One region of the Polaromonas sp. CG_9.5 genome, then DNA from elsewhere that is predicted to be linked to it. Evidence: riboswitches for the same ligand, from Rfam matches in the RefSeq annotation. Region 1 holds a riboswitch; the other holds the start of a gene.
The links. A riboswitch is a leader RNA that binds a small molecule or an ion and turns the genes downstream of it on or off. The one in region 1 is predicted to bind glycine.
Positions count from the first base shown of each region.

Region 2: linked by a shared signal. The riboswitch ahead of RCH06_RS05100 (D-amino acid dehydrogenase) and the one ahead of gcvT (glycine cleavage system aminomethyltransferase GcvT) in region 1 are both predicted to bind glycine.

Region 1 is NZ_JAXCHR010000005.1:180,562-185,716, reverse strand. Features, by position in the region: gene gcvP (aminomethyl-transferring glycine dehydrogenase) at 1-350, opposite strand, end outside; gene gcvH (glycine cleavage system protein GcvH) at 384-752, opposite strand; gene gcvT (glycine cleavage system aminomethyltransferase GcvT) at 801-1,946, opposite strand; glycine riboswitch at 1,991-2,092, opposite strand; glycine riboswitch at 2,118-2,222, opposite strand; gene RCH06_RS05855 (LysR family transcriptional regulator) at 2,268-3,227, opposite strand; gene RCH06_RS05850 (IlvD/Edd family dehydratase) at 3,387-5,135, shown strand.
Region 2 is NZ_JAXCHR010000005.1:5,706-10,860, reverse strand. Features, by position in the region: gene RCH06_RS05105 (alanine/glycine:cation symporter family protein) at 1-916, opposite strand, end outside; gene RCH06_RS05100 (D-amino acid dehydrogenase) at 1,109-2,365, opposite strand; glycine riboswitch at 2,531-2,633, opposite strand; gene RCH06_RS05095 ([protein-PII] uridylyltransferase) at 2,746-5,155, opposite strand, start outside.

The DNA of each region.
Region 1 (5,155 bases):
GGCGTGTAAGCGGTGTACCAGGCGGGGTTTTCGAGCACATTGCGCAGAATCACGCCCGGCGTGTAGGTGCCGTAATAGCCCTGGCCGATAAAGCTTTTGAACACCTTGTTCTTGGCCGCCATCGCCTTGAGCTGCTTGAGCGCAGCAGCTTCAGTGACGGGCGGCGGAATGGCCATCGGGCTGCTGCGGGCAATCGATGGCGGCACGATGCCGTCAATCAATTCCCGGAGCGAGCTGGCGCCGACGACGCTGAGCATGTGGGTTTCGTCCGCCGCGTCAATGCCGATGTGGCGGGCAATAAATTCGGCAGGGTTTTCGAGCGCGCCCAGCGGCGTGGCGGATGGCAGCATGTCAGTGTTCCGTGTCAGTCTTTGAAGAAAAATTTAAGCGGCAGAAAAAGCGGTGTAGCGGGTTTCGTCCATCAGCGCATCGAGTTGCGCTGGCTCGGACAGCTTGACCTTGAAGAACCAGCCCGCGCCCAGCGGGTCGGAGTTGGCCAGTGACGGGTCATCGCGCAGCGCTTCGTTCACTTCAACGACTTCGCCACTGACGGGCATGTACACATCGGCAGCGGCCTTGACCGACTCAACCACGCCGGCGGTGTCTTTTTGGGCAAAGGTGGCACCGACTTCCGGCAGCTCGACAAACACCACATCGCCCAGCGCATCTTGCGCATGCACGGTGATGCCGACGGTGGCCGTGTCGCCTTCAATCTTGAGCCATTCGTGGTCTTCGGTGTATTTGACGGTCATGCAGTTTCTCCGGTGGGGTGGTATGAAAAAAGGAAGTTAAAGGATAAATCAGCCACGGTAATAACGCGTGGGCACAAAAGGCGTAGCGGCCACTTTCATGGGCACGGGCTTGCCGCGCACCATGGCAAACAGTTCGGTGCCGACCAGCGCATAGTCGGGCTGCACATAGGCCAGCGCAATGGGCTGGTTCAGCGTGGGGCTGAGCAGGCCGCTGGTGACCTGGCCGACGACCTGGCCGTCCATGTTTTCCAGCGCGGCGGGTTCGCGCACCGGCACGCGCGTGCTGGCGATCAGCGCCACGCGCTTGCGGGTGAGGCTGGCCGGCTCAGCCAGCTGCGCCAGAATCTTGTCCGCGCCCGGAAAGCCGCCGGCCCGCGCGCCGCCGGTGCGGCGGACTTTTTGCATCGCCCAGTTCAGGCTGGCTTCGACCGGCGTGGTGGTGGTGTCGATGTCCTGGCCATACAGGCACAGACCGGCTTCGAGGCGCAGCGAGTTGCGCGCCCCCAAGCCCACCGGTTTGACTTCCGGCTGGGCCAGCAGGGCGCGCGCCAGCGTGTCGGCCTGCGCGGCAGGCACTGAAATCTCGAAACCGTCCTCGCCGGTGTAGCCGCTGCGGGTGATGAAGCAGTCGCAGCCCGCTACGCTGAACTGGCCGCCGGTCATGAACACCAGCTTTTCAACGCCCGGCGACAGGCGCTGCAGGGCCTGCACGGCCAGCGGGCCTTGCAGCGCCAGCAACGCCATCTCGGGCATCGGGATGACTTCGCAGCGGCTGCCGATTTTGTTCTGGATATGCGCGATGTCGCCCGCCTTGCACGCGCCATTGACGATGACGAAAAGATCGCCGCCGTTGGCGACATCGCGGTTGAAGAACATCAGGTCGTCAATGATGCCGCCTTCGTCATTGAGCAGCAGGCCGTAGCGTTGCTTGCCCGCAGGCAGGTCAATCACATCGACCGGCATCAAGGTTTCAAACGCGGCGGCGGCGTCTAGGCCGACGAGCCGCAACTGGCCCATGTGCGACACGTCGAACAGGCCGGCGCTGCTGCGGGTGTGCAGGTGTTCGGCCATCAGTCCGGCCGGGTATTGCACCGGCATGGAATAGCCGGCAAACGGCACCATGCGCGCACCGAGTTCTATGTGCAGGCTATTGAGCGGTGTTTTGTGCAAAGGGGCAGAAGATTCGTTGGACATGGCGTTCTCCGGGGGCAAATATGAATCCATGGCCAAAGCCACGGTCTGCCCCTGCTGTCCTGTTTACCTGAGAGATTCGCCTGGCGATGCAGGGTTGCTCCTTCGGTGGACCGCCTAGAAAACGGTCTCTCTCCAGTAGGGAACGCCTTGACTTGCGGCATGCGCTGGCAAAGGCGGTTGTCAGTCCTTTTGCCTGAGCGTTCAGTCCACCATTGAGGGTGGCACATGCGCCTTCGGCGGTTTTCAGTAAGGAAAACTCTCTCCTGACGCGCCAAGTGTAGCCGAGCAGTCTGAATTTTCTGCCACGTTCGGCGCTGGAATTTAACCGCCGCCAGTGCCTGAATACAGCGCTGCCGCCGTGGCGCGCACATGCTTGAGCAGCAGGTTTGCGCCCGGCGACAGCACCAGGTCGCGCCGCAAAATAATGCCAAAGCTGTCCATTTTGCAAGGCAGCGCAATCGGCAAAACCGCCAGTTCGCCCGATTGCACAAACGCCCGCGCCACTTCCAGTGGCATGACATGCAAAAAATCGGTTTGCAGCAGCAAGCTGGTAATGACCGAGATGGCCGTGGTCTCGACGACGTTGGAAGGCATGTCAATGTCTGCGGCGCTAAACATCATGTCAAACCGGTGGCGCAAGATGCTGCCGCGCGGCGACAGTATCCAGCTGACAGCGGCCAAATCCTGCAAGCCGAGGTCGGTGCGCTGGAGCAGCGGATGCCCGGCACGTGCCACGGCGCATTCGGTTTCTTCGGACAGGGCTTCATAGCGCAGGTTCATGGCCTCGTTTTGCACCAGAATGCGCGCAATCAAGAAATCCAGCTGGCCGCGCTGAAGCTGGTGCAGCAAGTCATGGCTGGTGCCCATTTCGACGCCGATGCACAGCCGGGGTGCTTCTGCCTTGGCGCGCGCGATGGCCTGCGGAACGAGTGTCATCGACGCCGTGATGATGACGCCAATATCCACCTGGCCTGACAAACCAGCCTGCAAGGTGGCAATCGAATCCTGGCCCTGCGACAGGCTGTCCAGCGCCAGGCGGACATGGCGAATCATCGTTTCGCCGTACAGCGTGGGCCGCACACCTCGGGGCAGGCGTTCAAAAAATGGCACGCCAAAAAGCTCCTCGATGTCTTTGAGCATTTTGGACGCCGCAGGCTGGCTCATGTTTGTCGCCGTGGCAGCCTGATGCAGGTTGCGTGCATCGTCCAGCGCAATCAGCAAAAACATCTGTCGGGTTTTGAGCCGGGTGCGCGTGCGCCGCGCTGCGTCAAGGATGTTCATGTCGGGTTTGCTGTAGCGATGGCAACGCATTTAATGCAGTTGCCAATTTTGTTGAGGGATACGAAAAATTGTATGGCTGGCGCAAATTTCTTCATTTGTTTTGCATGCCTCGGGCTTCTACCATGCGCTGGCATTCACTCCCCGATGGAAAGAGACAAGATGTCCAACACGCCAAAACGCACGCTACGGTCGGCCGCCTGGTTCGGATCGGCCGACAAAAACGGTTTTATGTACCGCAGCTGGATGAAGAACCAGGGCATTCCTGACCATGAATTTCAGGGCAAGCCCATCATCGGCATCTGCAACACCTGGTCTGAGCTGACACCGTGCAACGCCCACTTTCGCAAGCTTGCCGAACATGTCAAACGCGGCATTTCAGAGGCCGGCGGCTTTCCGGTCGAATTTCCGGTGTTTTCCAATGGCGAATCGAACCTGCGCCCCACCGCGATGCTGACGCGCAACCTGGCCAGCATGGATGTGGAGGAGTCGATTCGCGGCAATCCGATGGATGCGGTCGTGCTGCTGGTGGGCTGCGACAAGACCACGCCGGCGCTCTTGATGGGCGCGGCCAGCTGCGACATTCCGACCATCGTCGTCACCGGCGGCCCGATGCTCAACGGCAAGCACGAAGGCCGCGACATCGGTTCGGGCACCGTGGTGTGGCAGCTGCATGAAGCCGTCAAGGCCGGAAAAATCACCCTGAACCAGTTCATGTCGGCGGAAGCCGGCATGTCGCGCTCGGCGGGCACCTGCAACACCATGGGCACGGCGTCCACGATGGCCTGCATGGCCGAGGCGCTGGGCACGTCGTTGCCGCACAACGCCGCCATTCCAGCCGTCGATGCGCGCCGTTACGTGCTGGCGCATATGTCGGGCATGCGCATTGTGGACATGGTGTGGGAAGACCTGAAGCTGTCAAAAGTACTGACGCGCGAAGCTTTCGAAAACGCGATTCGCGTCAATGCGGCTATTGGCGGCTCGACCAATGCCGTGATTCACCTCAAAGCCATTGCCGGCCGCATCGGTGTGCCGCTGGAACTTGAAGACTGGACGAACATTGGCAAGGGCACGCCCACGATTGTTGATTTGCAGCCGTCCGGGCGTTTTTTGATGGAAGAGTTTTATTACGCCGGCGGCCTGCCGGGCGTGCTGCGCCGGATGGGCGAGGGCGGCTTGCTGCCGCACAAGGACGCGCTGACCGTGAATGGCAAGTCGATCTGGGACAACGTGCTGGACGCGCCGATTTACAACGACGAAGTGATCCGGCCACTGGACAAACCGCTGGTGGCGGACGGCAGCATGTGCATCTTGCGCGGCAACCTGGCACCACGCGGTGCGGTGCTGAAGCCGTCGGCGGCCACGCCCGCGCTGATGAAGCACCGTGGCAAGGCCGTGGTGTTCGAGGATTTTGACCATTACAAAGAACGCATCAACGACCCGGCGCTGGAAATCGATGCCGACTCGGTGATGGTGCTCAAGAACTGCGGCCCCAAGGGCTATCCGGGCATGGCCGAAGTCGGCAACATGGGCCTGCCGCCGAAATTACTGGCGCAGGGCATTACCGACATGGTGCGCATTTCGGACGCGCGCATGAGCGGCACTGCCTACGGCACGGTGGTGCTGCATGTCGCGCCTGAAGCGGCAGCCGGCGGGCCGCTGGCCATCGTGCAGGAGGGCGACTGGATTGCGCTGGACAGCCATGCCGGCACGCTGGAGCTGGAAGTGAGCGATGCCGATATGGCGCAGCGCCACGCCGACAGGCAAGCGCGGCAGACGCTGCAGGCCGGGCCGCCCAAGAGCGGTTACCAGCAGCTGTATATCGACCGCGTGCTGCAGGCCGATGAAGGCTGTGATTTTGATTTTCTGGTGGGGTGCCGGGGCGCTGAAGTGCCACGGCATTCGCATTAAAGCGGTATCGATTTAACGGG
Region 2 (5,155 bases), 170 kb from region 1:
TGCCGACCAGTCCGGACTCGGCGGCGCTTTTGGTCTGGCCGGCGGCCTGCGCGATGCCGGCTGTTCCCAGTCCGGCTTCATTGGAGAAAATGCCGCGCGCCACGCCATAGCGCATGGCCAGCATGAGGGTGGCACCGGCAAAGCCGCCCGTGGCCGACAGCGGCGTGAAGGCGTGCTTGAAGATCAGCGCGAAAGCGGCCGGAATCTGGTCGGCATACAGGCCCAGCACGATCAGCGAGGCGACGACGTAGCCAATGCACATGGCCGGCACCAGCTTTTCAGCCACCGCGCCAATGCGCTTGACCCCGCCCAGCAGCACAAAGCCGGTCAGCACCGTCAACACCACGCCCGACACCCAGGGCGAGATGCCAAAGCTGGCGGTCAGCACGGCAGCGATGCTGTTGGACTGCACCATATTGCCGATGCCAAAGCCGGCCAGGCCGCCAAACAGTGCAAAAGCCGCACCCAGCCAGGCCCAACGCTTGCCCAGGCCGTTCTTGATGGCGAACATCGGCCCGCCCATGTATTCGCCCTGCGTATCGGCCTCGCGAAAATGCACCGACAGCAGCACCTCGGCGTACTTGGTGGCCATGCCGACCAGCGCCGTCATCCACATCCAGAACAGCGCGCCCGGCCCGCCAATGGCAATGGCCGTGGCAACGCCGGCAATGTTGCCCGTGCCCACGGTGGCGGCCAGCGCGGTCATCAAGGCGGCATAGGGGGTGATTTCCCCCTTGGCGCCCGACTCGGGTTTGCGGCCTTTCCAGACCATGCGAAAGCCGGTGACGATGCGCAAAATCGGCATCAGCTTGAGCCGCAGCTGAAGAAAGAGGCCGGTGCCGAGAATCAGCACCAGCATGGGCGGCCCCCAGACGAAGTCGTTGATCGCTGCGACGATTGAAGTCAGTGTTTCCATAATTTTGTCTCCGGATAATAGTTATTGAGGCAAACGAGCCCACCCGCCGCTGGCGGTTATTGATAAATATCCTGGCTTGTGGGCCGGCAGGGTCTGGTGGTTTTGATGGCGGCGGGCGATTCTAGCCAATCGCAGCCGCATCAGGAAAAGCCGTCAGCGCCAGATGTCAACTGGCGCATGAGGCTTGGGTTTTCAGGCCGGAACGGGCTTTCCTTGCAGCACGCCCGTGGGTTTGAAGGCTTCACTCACCACATCGCCCACCATCTCGGCGGTGATGGCTGACAGTGTCCAGCCCAGGTGACCGTGGCCGGTATTGTAAAAAACGCAGGGCGAGCGGCCCCGGCCAACGCGCGGCAGCATGTTGGGCATCATGGGCCGCAAACCCGCCCAGGGTATGACGCTCTGGGTGTTGACACCGGGAAAGCACTGCTGCACCCAGTCCACCAGCGGCTTGATGCGGTCAGCGCGAATGTCGCGGTTGTAGCCATTGAACTCGGCTGTGCCGGCCACCCGGAAGCGATCCAGACCCAGGCGGCTGGTGACCAGCTTGGTTTCATCGTCCAGCAAACTGACCACCGGCGCAGCCGCCTGGCTTTGCGCGTCTTGCAGGTTCACGGTGATGGAGTAGCCCTTGACGGGGTAGATGTTCACGCGGTCGCCCAGCGAGGCGGCCAGCGCGCGGCTGGCGGTGCCGGCGCAGACCACCACACCGTCAAAAACCGCGCGGGTTGCATGCTCGCCATGACCCACCGTCACGCAGGCCTGGGTTGCGTCTGCTGTGACGCGGGTCACATCTTGCTCGTACAGGCAGGTCACGCCCAGTCGCACGGCGGCTTCGGCCAGGCCTTTGGTGAAGCGGTGGATGTCGCCGGTCGAGTCGCTCTCGGTGAAATAGCCGCCGTAATACTCCCCGGCCAGCGTCGGCTCCAGGGCGCGCATCTCTGAAGGGCTGACGGCGCGGCGTGGCAAGCCGCCTTCGGCCAGCAGTTGCGAGACTTTGCCGGCATGGTCAAAACTGGCTTTGTTGCGGTAAATATGAAGAATGCCTTCTTTTTTCAGGTCAAAGTCAATGCCTTCCTGTTCGGCCCAGCCCAGCAGGTGCCTGCGTGCGGCAACGGCCAGGCGCGTGGTTTCTATGGTGTTGCTGCGGTAGTGGGGCATGTTGGCGATGAACTCGGCGAACCAGGAAATCTTGTGCCAGCTGGGCTTGGGGCTGACCAGCAGCGGGGCGTCGCTCTTGAGCATCCACTTCAAGCCCTTGAGCAGGGTGGACCAGTGGTTCCAGACTTCGGCGTTGGACGCAGAAAGCTGCCCGCCATTGGCAAACGAGGTTTCCATGGCGGCATAGCGATGCTTTTCAAACAAGGTGACTGAAAAGCCGCGTTTGGCCAGTGAGTAGGCGGTGGTCACGCCGGTGATTCCGCCACCGATAACGGCGATTTTTTTCATGAAAGGCTCCAGCAACGTCAGGGGGGTTGAGCCCGCGCGCAACTGCGCACCGGGCACCCCCTCTGTTCTGGACCTGAGAGATTCACCAGCCCTCGCTTGTGGCGAGGGCGGCTTGCTCCTTCGGTGCGCCGCATGACGTGGCCTGCGACAGCTCTTCAGAGATCAATAATGATGCCGGTCCTTTTGCCTGAGAGTTTCCGGGGTGGTTGCTCCTTCGGCGCTGCAGCGATGCTTGAAGCGGCACTGCAGACTCTTCCGACACCAGGTAGCCTGTAGCGGCTGATTGATGCATGCCAGCTCTCGGTGGAGCGGCAATCGCGGTAATTTAGCAGCTATTGGCTGTCAAAAAGCAATAATTTCTCAGAGATTGCTGAGGGTTTTCACTCGTTCAACGCCTGCAGCAACTCGGTTTCGATGGCGATTTGCGCCTTGTTGTGCTGCAACTCGGGGCCGTCAATCAAAAAAGTATCTTCAACGCGCTCACCCAGTGTTGTCACTTTGGCCAGCTTGACGTTGATATGGTGTTTGGCCAGCACCCGTGCAATCAGGTAAAGCAGCCCGACCCGGTCGCTGGCCGACACGCTGAGCAGCCAGCGCTGGGCTTTTTCATCGGGGCGCAAATCCACGCGCGGAATGACCGGAAAGCTTTTCACGCGGCGTGATACGCGGCCTTTGCCGGGCGCAGGCAGCGCGCCGCGTTCTTCAAGTGTGCGGTTGAGATCGGCCTCGACCATGGCGCCGCGCTCGCGGTAATGCTCTTCCAGCGACGGACTGGTGACCTGGAAGGTATCCAGCGCATAGCCATTTTTAGCCGTATGAATCTTGGCATCCAGAATACTGAAACCAGCCTGGTCAAAGTAGCCGCAAATCCGCACGAACAAATCGGGCGCATCGGGTGTGTACACCAGCACCTGCATGCCTTCCCCCACAGACGAGCGGCGGGCGCGGACAATGACGGTGGCCTTGCCGACATGGCGCGACAGGTGGCGTGCGTGCCAGGCAATATCGGCTGCCTCATGACGCATGAAGTAACTGATGTCCAGCGTGTCCCACAGCGCCTTGTGCGACTCGAAAGGCTGCGCGTGCAGCGCCAGCAGGGTCAGCGCTTCGCGCTTGCGGCTTTCCACTTCAGCCGCCGCATCGGGCGCACGGCCGCCCAGCACCCGCAGCGTGTAACGGTACAGATCTTCGAGCAGCTTGCCTTTCCAGGCGTTCCAGACCTTGGGGCTGGTGCCGCGAATGTCGGCGACTGTCAGCAAGTACAGGGCCGTCAGGTAACGCTCATTGCCGACTCGCTGGGCAAAAGCGGCAATCACCGACGGGTCGCTCAGGTCTTGCTTTTGGGCGACTTGGCTCATGCTGAGATGCTCGCCGACCAGGAATTCGATCAGCTCGGCGTCCGACGCGGCAATGCCATGCTGGCGGCAAAAAAGGCGGACTTCCTTGCGCCCCAGCTCGGAATGGTCGCCGCCGCGCCCCTTGGCAATGTCGTGGAACAGTGCGGCAATGATCAATATCCAGGGCTTGTCCCAGCCGGCGGCCAGTTGCGAGCACATCGGGTATTCATGCGAATGCTCGGCCATGAAAAAGCGCCGCACATTGCGCAGCACCATCAAGATGTGCTGGTCAACCGTGTAGACATGGAACAGGTCATGCTGCATCTGCCCGACGATGTTGCGAAACGCCCAGAGGTAACGGCCCAGCACCGAGGTCTGGTTCATCAGCCGCATGGCGTGCGTGATGCCTTGGGGCTGCTGCAGGATGCGCAAAAATGTCGCCCGGTTGACCGGGTCGCTGCGAAATTTGGCGTCCATCACACCCCGGGCGTTGTACAGCGCCCGCAGCGTGCGCGCCGACAGGCCCTTGATGCCGACGTTGGTTTCAAACAGCAAAAAAGTTTCCAAAATAGCGTGCGGATGGCGCAGGTACAAATCGTCGCTGGCCACTTCCAGCATGCCGGCCTTGTCGAAAAATCGCTCATTCAGGGGGCGCGGCGGATAGTCGCAGGGGTTGAGCTTTTCTTCAATATTGAGCAGCAAAATCTGGTTGAGCTGCGTGACGGCCTTGGCCGTCCAGTAATAGCGGCGCATCAGCGCTTCGCTGGGGCGCGTGGGCGGGCGTTTTGCCGAGCGGCTGCCTCGGGGTGACATGGCGTGGTCCAGCGGCAGCGCCGCCTGCATGGTATCGAGCGCGTGGGGCTGTTCAATCCGGTGGTCAATCTGGGCGGAATAGCCAAAGGATTCAGCCACTGCCGTTTGCAGGTCGAACACCAGCCGGTCTTCGCGCCTGCCGGCAATGATGTGCAGCCGTGCGCGTATCAGGCTCAGCAGCGCTTCATTGGCCTTGATCTGCCGCACTTCAAAAGCAGTCGCCAGGCCATTGCGTGCCAACTCGTCCCAGGACTTGCCCAGACCTGCCGCGCGCGCCACCCAGAGCATTACTTGCAGGTCGCGCAGTCCGCCTGGGGATTCCTTGCAATTGGGCTCCAGCGCGTACGGCGTATTTTCAAACTTGTTGTAGCGCTGGCGCATTTCCAGCGTTTTGGCGACAAAAAAAGCTTTCGGATCCAGCACGGCGTCAAGCTGCTTTTGCAGCCGCGCATAGCCCGCTTTGCAGCCGGTGATGAGGCGCATTTCCAGCAGCGATGTCTGCACCGTGACATCTTTGGCGGCTTCTTCAACGCACTGGGCCGCTGTGCGCACGCTGGAGCCAATGTGCAGGCCGCAGTCCCAGCAGTTGCTGATGAAGGTTTCCACCTTGGCCTTGAGCAGCGGGTGGTCTTCAATGTCA